One region of the Oceanobacillus sp. CF4.6 genome, then DNA from elsewhere that is predicted to be linked to it. Evidence: predicted binding sites of a transcription regulator. Region 1 holds the regulator's gene; the other holds the start of a gene.
What was found. Region 1 encodes LexA, which represses DNA repair genes until DNA is damaged. Its sites were predicted from a motif close to CGAACATATGTTCG; they were not measured.
Positions count from the first base shown of each region.

Region 2: a site for LexA is predicted at 1,955-1,968, ahead of ACHABU_RS09850 (DNA polymerase IV). Genes of this name have one in related genera too.

Region 1 covers NZ_JBIMEX010000017.1:39,868-44,293, reverse strand. Annotated here, with positions in the region: gene ACHABU_RS19345 (YneB family resolvase-like protein) at 38-676, opposite strand; gene lexA (transcriptional repressor LexA) at 959-1,582, shown strand; gene ACHABU_RS19335 (N(5)-(carboxyethyl)ornithine synthase) at 1,689-2,669, opposite strand; gene ACHABU_RS19330 (plastocyanin/azurin family copper-binding protein) at 3,055-3,429, opposite strand; gene ACHABU_RS19325 (hypothetical protein) at 3,486-3,932, opposite strand; gene ACHABU_RS19320 (copper-translocating P-type ATPase) at 4,278-4,426, opposite strand, start outside.
Region 2 covers NZ_JBIMEX010000005.1:89,335-93,760, forward strand. Annotated here, with positions in the region: gene dacB (D-alanyl-D-alanine carboxypeptidase/D-alanyl-D-alanine endopeptidase) at 96-1,457, opposite strand; gene ACHABU_RS09845 (YjcZ family sporulation protein) at 1,641-1,760, shown strand; gene ACHABU_RS09850 (DNA polymerase IV) at 1,989-3,239, shown strand; gene ACHABU_RS09855 (peptidylprolyl isomerase) at 3,356-4,024, shown strand; gene ACHABU_RS09860 (sensor domain-containing protein) at 4,215-4,426, shown strand, end outside.

The sequences.
Region 1 (4,426 bases):
TCCTGCCTTTCCATCGTACTCTACCAAGATTGGATATTCAAGTATTTTGAGCTTCCCTATATCTCCTATGTACGGTAGCTTTAGATACATGATAGCCTAAACCGTTTAGCGTCTTAGTTATTTCATCAAAGGTAAGTTTATTTTCGCGTAGACGGATAACCTCTTCAATTGGAAAAGAAATACGTTCCTTGCCCGGAGCCTTATTGTTATTGGAAAGGTTGCGTCTCGGATCATATCCTTCACTTACTGCTTTTTTCATACCTCTTTTTATTTTCATATTATGAATTTTACGTTGATATTCTTCGACAATGCCTACAATCTGAAGCACCATTGAATCCGACTCCGTCAATTCCAGTTCACCATCATGAATTGCCGTATAAATGGAGATATTTAATTTTTGAAGCTGGTGAAATAGAGCGATTTTCGTATTCCCTCTGCCGAGTCTTGTTTCATCCTGAATCAATAAGCAATCCGCTTTCTTTTCAGAAAAATAATCCAACATTTTAAATATACCTTCCCGCTCGATTTCGTATCCACTCACCTGTTCTTCAATAGAGTCGATGACAGTAAAATTATATTTATCGGCAAGTCGGAGCAATTCCTGTTTTTGCCGCGTCAATGATGTTTCCTGTGTTTTCTTGTCTGTACTGACACGACAGTATATTACTGCATTCAAACCAATGCCCCTCTTTCATTAAAATTTACCCACTAATAATCATGGAAAAGTATAGGAAACCCAATGATAATGCAAAAGCAACTAAATAGAAAGCATCCGTTTTTGAAATTTTTTCAAACATGGTATAGTCCCCCTTTGAATTTTTTAGAACTATTGTTCGCCTATTTAAAGTATACTACCGAACATATGTCCTGTCAACGAATTTTAGAACGAATGTTTGCTTATACAATAATAAAATGGTAAACTATCATTAATAAATCCTATGTGAGAGGTGAGCACTAGATGACAAAACTTTCAAAAAGACAGCAAATGATTCTTGATTTTATAAAAAGTGAAGTTAAACAAAAAGGTTATCCACCCTCCGTTCGTGAAATAGCAGTAGCTGTTGGTCTTGCTTCAAGTTCGACCGTACATGGTCACCTGGAAAGAATAGAAAGCAAAGGTTTCATTCGAAGAGATCCTACCAAACCGAGGGCAATAGAAATTATCGACCTAAACGAAGAGAATCAGATCCCGAAAAACGAAGCACGCTATGCTCCTGTAATCGGTAAGGTAACTGCAGGGCTTCCTATTACAGCAGTTGAAAACATCGAGGAGTTTATTCCACTTCCTAGTTCTACTGCCAGTCCTGATGACAATTTATTTGTACTAGTCATTGATGGTGAAAGTATGATAGAAGCGGGAATACTTGATGGCGATATGGTAATCGTGAAACAGCAAAACACAGCTGATAACAGTGATATTGTAGTTGCTATGACAGAAGATAATGAGGCTACGGTGAAGCGTTTCTTCAAGGAGAAAGGCCATATACGTTTGCAGCCTGAAAATGCTACTATGGACCCTTTAATCTATCCTAATGTAACCATCTTAGGAAAAGTAATCGGGTTATACAGAAACATCCATTAACAAAAAGAGAGGCTTTACCAAATGTTGGTAAAACCTCTCTTTTTGTTTTCTATTATATAAAGGCAAAGCAGGAAGCTTCGGAAATCTAAAGGTCCCTATGGAGATGTCATACTTTTTCATACGTTTTATTATTCTGGTACTCAATAATTTTTTGATCCATTACTTTCCCATTTTCTACAATAATTGCGTTACTTAAAACTTCATTTTCTTTAACTCTGTCTTCGATAATAATATCAATATATTTAACTAGTTCTTTTCCAAGAATCTCAGAAACCGTATAGGCAAATAAAGCTGGGGAATGATCGACGATATAGTGAAGTACACCATCCACTATATAAGTTGGATTTTCTATTGATGTAGGAACACTCGATTCAATACCACCTTTTCGATCACAACTTACATCAATTATCATTGATGGTTTCTTCATTATCAAAAGATCCTCTTTATATATTAAATGATCATCTCTATTAATATCCCATAAAACCGCATTTACAACAACATCGTAACTCCCTAGCTCTTTTCTTAATAATTTCTCCATATTTCTATCGTATACAGTTACATCTGCACCTAATGAAGTTAATATTCTTGACGCTCCCCTAGCACTGTTTCCTCTTCCTATCAAAGCCACTTTGCAATCATATGGCATTTTTCCAAACAGGGAAAAGGCATGTAGCACCGAAGCTTCTCCAGCCATTTCATTATTTCTCCAGAAACTATGTCGACCTTGTTCAAACATATTCTCCCACGCTATTGCGGTAAGGCCATTTCCTGTTAATATATCAGTTATTTCTTGACTTTGTACCGTATGCACCCAACCAAATATTGTTTTTCCATGACTAAGTTCGTTTAAATAGCTAGCATCCCCTACTTTAGGATCACAGATTACATCTATGCTCAATATTTCACGTTTGGAAACAACGTTTGCTCCTGCTGATCTATAATCTTCATCTGTATAACCTAGCAAGTTACCATAGCCACTTTCAAAAAATAAAAATTTTTTATTTTTAATAGAAGCAATATGATGAGGTAATAAAGCTCTCCTTTTTTCATTTTCTTTCGTACTCATTAAAAACCCAATCTTTTTCATGTCAGTCATTCCTCCAATAGTTTTTATTAATTGAAAAACTAATCGATCCTTCACACCTGAAATGACTCTTTTACGTTATCTTTTGTATTTCACTTTACTAAAGTAAAGTATTAACTATTGTCATTGATTTTAGATAGCATCCGTATGCTTGTTACCATTTGCTACCAAACTACCTCTTTAGTATAACACAACTTCGAATAATTCCAGTGTACTAATACAAAAATATAATTCGAATCTAATATTTCAGTTTATTTATTCCTGAAACCTTGTTATTATTGCTGAACACTAATCCTTGGTACTACTTAAAAAAGAAAGGATTGACTCTTCAATCTCTCCTTTCTTAAGCTTATTATTTATATTTTAATAATTTTAACCCACCTCTGATTTACGAGGATGAAACTTCAATTATTCCGATCATGCCGGCCTCTGCATGCCCTGGGATTGTGCAAATATAACTGTATTCACCAGGAGAAACCGGAGTAAATGAAATTTCCTGTTGCTCTCCTGCCATGCTATGAACATGAATTTCATCATTATTCTTTTGGTGATTATGTGAACTATTCACTTCTTTTATTTTCAACTCATGTTCCAATTCTCCGATATTATCTAGAGTTATCGTTATCTCTTCTCCGGCTATTATCTGTGTATGACTTGGGGAAAAAGAGTATTCGTCAGCCTGTATCACTAAGTTGTTCGTACTCATACTGTGATGGTTGTTATTGCTATTCGGTGAATGTGAAGATGGAATCACTGATCCCATCTGATTATATCCGATAATAAAAAGTACAAATACTACGGTCATGACAACAGGATGACTCAGCAATAATGTGGGCTTTTTATAAATTCCTGTTGCATTAATTGAAACAGAATAATGATTGTACCGGTCAATAACAGGAACATGATTCTTATTAAAGTATTTTGGTGCTCAGGAGCAATCATTTCCCCTAGCATCGCACCCATCATCCCACCCATCATTCCCGCTAATGTTCCGTCTAAAACCGCCATCAAACCAATCGGCAAACCTGCAAGGAAACCGGCTGCAATTCCTATTATCATCGCCAATAGAGTGGAGGAAAACAAATCGCCTGCCAGTAGAATGCCAAGTATTACCCCCATGGTTAACCCAACACCCATCCCCAGTACCATCGAAATCATCATTCCGGTCATCACTGTTATTTTCTTTCGGTGATAGATAGTATTCCATATAATCCAAATCGTTAAAATAAAAATACCTATGAATGTAACATATAGTGAATTTGGCATCTATAATTCCCCTTTATGAATCTCGTCCTAATGGTTCATTATATGAAGAATAAAAACGTTCATTCATGGGAAATCATTTTCCTAAGTTTATTTTTTTACGCCGCTTTCAAATTTCTTTGTTTGTCACAGTAGACTTGCGATATATAAGGAAAAAGAGATGAAAAAATAACTATTCTAACTGTTATTATAGGAGTTATCTTTTTAGCCGCATGTTCAGATGACAACCGTTAACTATAATAACTTTGAGGAGTTTTATAGTGATATTGGGATTGACGTCAAATGGAAGGGATTTAGTAAAAAGACTAAGCAGGAACTCTACTTAGTCAATGAAAACCTAGTTTTATTTTAATCAATCTTCAACAATTGAGCATTAATTGCACAAACAATTGTGCTTAATGACATAACTACTGCCCCAATTGCTGGAGTTATCACAATGCCAATATTATACAAAACACCAGCAGCTAGAGGAATGGCAACAATATTATATCCAGCAG
Region 2 (4,426 bases), on a different contig from region 1:
TTGTAAAAAGGAGACATCGCAATTTACTTTTGCGATGTCTCCTCGGTTTCTAATAGGGGTTATGTTCACTCGTAATCTTTGCTAATAACCTTGCTTCAACCTTGCTTCGCTACAATTTCTATAATTTCGTCCTCAATCACTTTCCCGGCATCTTCATCGAGCAGATTATTTACCATGAGAGAAATAATCAACTTTTCTCCACTTTTTGTTTCCATGTACCCTGATAACGTGCTCACACCTTCGATGGTTCCTGTCTTCGCTTTTACTGTAAGACCTTTCATCCGATCCCTTAGTGTGCCGCCAACCATTCGATCTTCTGCTCCGGCGATTGGGAGTGCATGCAAAAATACTGGAAACCAGTCGCTTTTTTGCACTTCATATAAGAGATGTGAAATTTCATTAGCCGGAATCAAATTGCTATGGGATATTCCGGATCCGTCTTTGATTATGATACTTTTCATTTTCATACCAAATTGGGTCATTTCGTTTTTCAATACGTCTAGTCCTTTTTCCCAGCTCCCCTCCCCATGCCTTTTTTTACCCATTTCCTTAACCAAAATTTCACCGATCCCATTATTGCTTAACTTCATGAATGGAACCATCAACTCAGCAAGCGGCTTTGTACTGTATGATAAAAGTAATTTTGCATGTTCTGAAGCCTGACCTTGTTTTATGAACCCATTCCACGTAATGCCCTGCTTTTCTAAAGATTGTTCAAATAGCTTCATGGCATATTCAGTTGCTCCCCATATTGCCATCCATTCCTTTACTGGTTCTGAGTGAACGGAAATGTTGCCTTTAATTGTTATTAGGTTACCTCCATGTTCACGTTCGATAACCAGCTCGTCCTTAACATTTTCATTGATCGTTACAGCTTCGTTTCGGATTGTTATGTAATCGGTGCTAGGCAATATAGTAAGCGATGGCTTTTCTCCAACCTTTGCAGGACACACTTCGATCATGACAGAACCTGTATCATAATCATCATTCGGTGATGCCGTCAAAGCAGAAACCTGCGCTCCATAATAATACTGTTCGTCTGTCCACACTAAATCACGGGAAAGTCGAACGTCATCATACCACGTGTCATCTCCAACAATGTTACCTGTGATTTTTTCGATACCCTTTGCTTTTAGTTTTTCTGAAAATGCTTCGAAATCTTTCAGTTGTAACGTTGGGTCCCCTTTTCCAATGAGATAAAGATTTCCTTCAAGTGTATTGCCGTTTATTTCCCCATCCATTCTAATTTCCGTAGTGAATCTATAGTCAGCACCGAGCACATTAAGTGCAGCTGCACCAGTTAAGAGCTTCATATTAGAAGCTGGATGAAGACGAATGTAACTGTTATATTCGTACAATACTTCCCCAGTTGTTGCTGATCGAATACTCATTCCAATTAATCCGCCTTTTAGTTTTTCATCATTTTCTATGTAATATTTAATCGCATTCTTCATCATTGCTTTTCCTCCCTGCTGAGTGCACCGTTTTTTTAAAAGCCTTTTACATCATTCTACATCCTTTATTCGAATTCCTTTGACTACAAAGATTTAAATTCTTTTTTTCAACTTTAGTTTTAATGCCCTTCCTATTTATATCCATCTCCATATACTGTGTGTATACGAATATGGGAGGTGAAATTTATGGGTGACTATGTTGGTGGCCAATACGGCGGCAAAAAATTCGATAACAGTTTTGCTCTGATTGTCGTTCTATTCATCTTATTAATTATTGTAGGAACTTCCTTTGGAAAATCCTATTAAGATGGATGTCTGACTTTATCAGCTTTCCTCCTCTCACTAATAAACGGAATTTTTAAGGATGCATATGGCATCCTTAAAAGCTGTCCAGACTTGGGCAGCTTATTTTTATTGAATAGTAATTCAAATGGTTGGCTGCTTCTGCTTAACCTGCATTAAATTTCCAATTGATATTTTCTACAAAACTGCATATAATAGGAACAAACGTTCTTAATAGAGGGGTGTATTGATTTGGATTATTCTTCTTATCCTCGTAATGATGTACTTTGTATCGACATGCGTTCATTTTATGCAAGTGTGGAGGCAGTAAAGCTGGGCCTGGATCCTATGAAAACCTTGCTGGCAGTAGTAGGCGATCCAAATAGATCAGGGAGCATTGTACTCGCGGCCTCTCCGCAATTAAAACAAAAGTATGGCATTAGCAATGTCAGTCGTTTTTTTGAATTGCCGGACGACCCGGATATCCATATCGTCCCCGCCCATATGGCCGATTATCTTCATGTTTCCGTGGAAATAACGAAACTTATCAATCAATATGTACCTAAGGAAGCGATTCATCAATACTCCGTTGATGAAGTATGGGTAACGGTAAATGGTCTTCAGAAACTTTTTGGAAACCGCTTTGAAGTTGCAACTAAAATCAAAAGCGATATTTTAGAAAACTTTGGGATTACTTCTTCGGTCGGGATTGGGGATAATAAATTTCTGGCAAAAGTCGTGATGGATCTGCACGCTAAAAAGGTTGGGATTGCCGAATGCACTTATGAAGATGTGGAGGGAAAACTTTGGCCGTTTCCCATCGAAGACATCTGGGGCATCGGCGGGAGAATGAAACGCAACCTGAACCGCATGGGAATTGTCACCCTTGGCCAGCTTGCAAATTATAATCTAGAACATTTGAAAAAGCGGTACGGAATTATGGGGGAACAATTATATTGGCATGCATGGGGGATTGATTTAAGCCCTGTTTTCGGTAACTTCACAAAGCAGGAGCAAAAAGGTTATGGCCATGGAATTGCTCTGCTTCGTGACTACACCGAAGATGAAGTTGCCTATTGTATTCTCGATCTTTGTGAAGAAGTATGCCGCAGAGCTCGAACAGCACATAAAACAGGTAGAACCATTCATCTTGGCATTTCCTATTCGAAAGAAACCGGTGGCGGATTTTCCCGTTCCAAATCCATTGAGATCCCTACAAACGTGACCATGGACGTCTATCATGTATGTATGGAATTATTCAACGAATTTTATGACGGAAAAAGCAACATACGGCATGTATATGTCACCCTGACCAAATTAGTGGAAAAAGGGGAAACCCAGCTTGATTTATTTGAAGACCGCACAAAGAAAAACGATATCGGCTATGTCATGGATGCGATTCGTGATAAATATGGATCCACTGCAATTCTCCGTGCGTCCAGCTATACCGATGCAGGCGTTACATTGGATCGGAGTAAGAAGATTGGTGGTCATTATGCGTGAGAAAAAAGAAGGATATCGACCAAAAGGCCCGGAATCGCCCAGAGCTTTTTCATGTGTTAACAGGAATCGTTTACATGCTATACTATATTCATCACTGACAAATGAGGGGGTTTATGATGAGAAAGACAAAACAAGGTATACTTATTTTCGCATCCATACTATTCTGTTTATTTTTAGCTGCTTGTGGAAATCAGTCCGAAAATGAAACAGCAGACGATTCCGGTGAACCATCTGGTGAGGAAACAGAATACCCGGAAGTAGAAGAAAATCCAACTGTCACCATAGCAATGGAAAATGATGAGACAATCATGATAGAGCTGTACCCGGACATTGCTCCAAATACAGTAGCTAACTTTATTTCCTTAACAGAAGATGGCTATTATGATGGATTGAATTTTCACCGAGTAATTCCAGGCTTTATGATTCAAGGTGGAGACCCGAGTGGAGATGGCACTGGCGGACCTGGTTATTCCATCCCAGGAGAATTCAGTTCGAATGACTTTAAAAATGAGCTCGTACATGAACGTGGTGTTCTTTCTATGGCAAGATCCAATCAGCCCGATTCAGCTGGGTCCCAATTCTTTATTATGGCAGAGGATTCCCCACATCTTGATGGAGAATACGCTGCTTTTGGACAAGTTACAGAAGGAATGGATGTAGTCGATGCCATTGTTGCCGGGGAACGGGACGCATCAGATAAACCGCTGGAAGATCAAACAATGAAGACCGTGGAAGTAGACACAAAAGGATACGACTATCCAGAACCTGAGAAGATCAATAACTAAACATTATATAGTAAGGGCAGCTGAGAAACTTATTGTTTTCCAGCTGCCCCTCTTATTTTCCGGCATCAACAGTGCGTTCGTTTATATTAGTATAAAATTTTGTATTATATTGCGATATTTGTCACAAATAGTATAATAGAAATCTAGTACAATATAAGCAGGTCATATGTATGTGAGAGAGGTAAATCCAATGAGCTATACAACTAAGTTAGACGAGGCACATCAAAAACTGAAGGATATCGAATTTGCCCTGGATGCGTCATCTATTGTTGCAATAACGGACAGTAAAGGGATTATTCAGCATGCAAATGATAAATTTTGCGAAATCTCAAAATACACCCTTGAAGAACTAATTGGAAGCAACCAAAGCATCGTCAACTCCGGGTTTCATCCAAAGTCTTT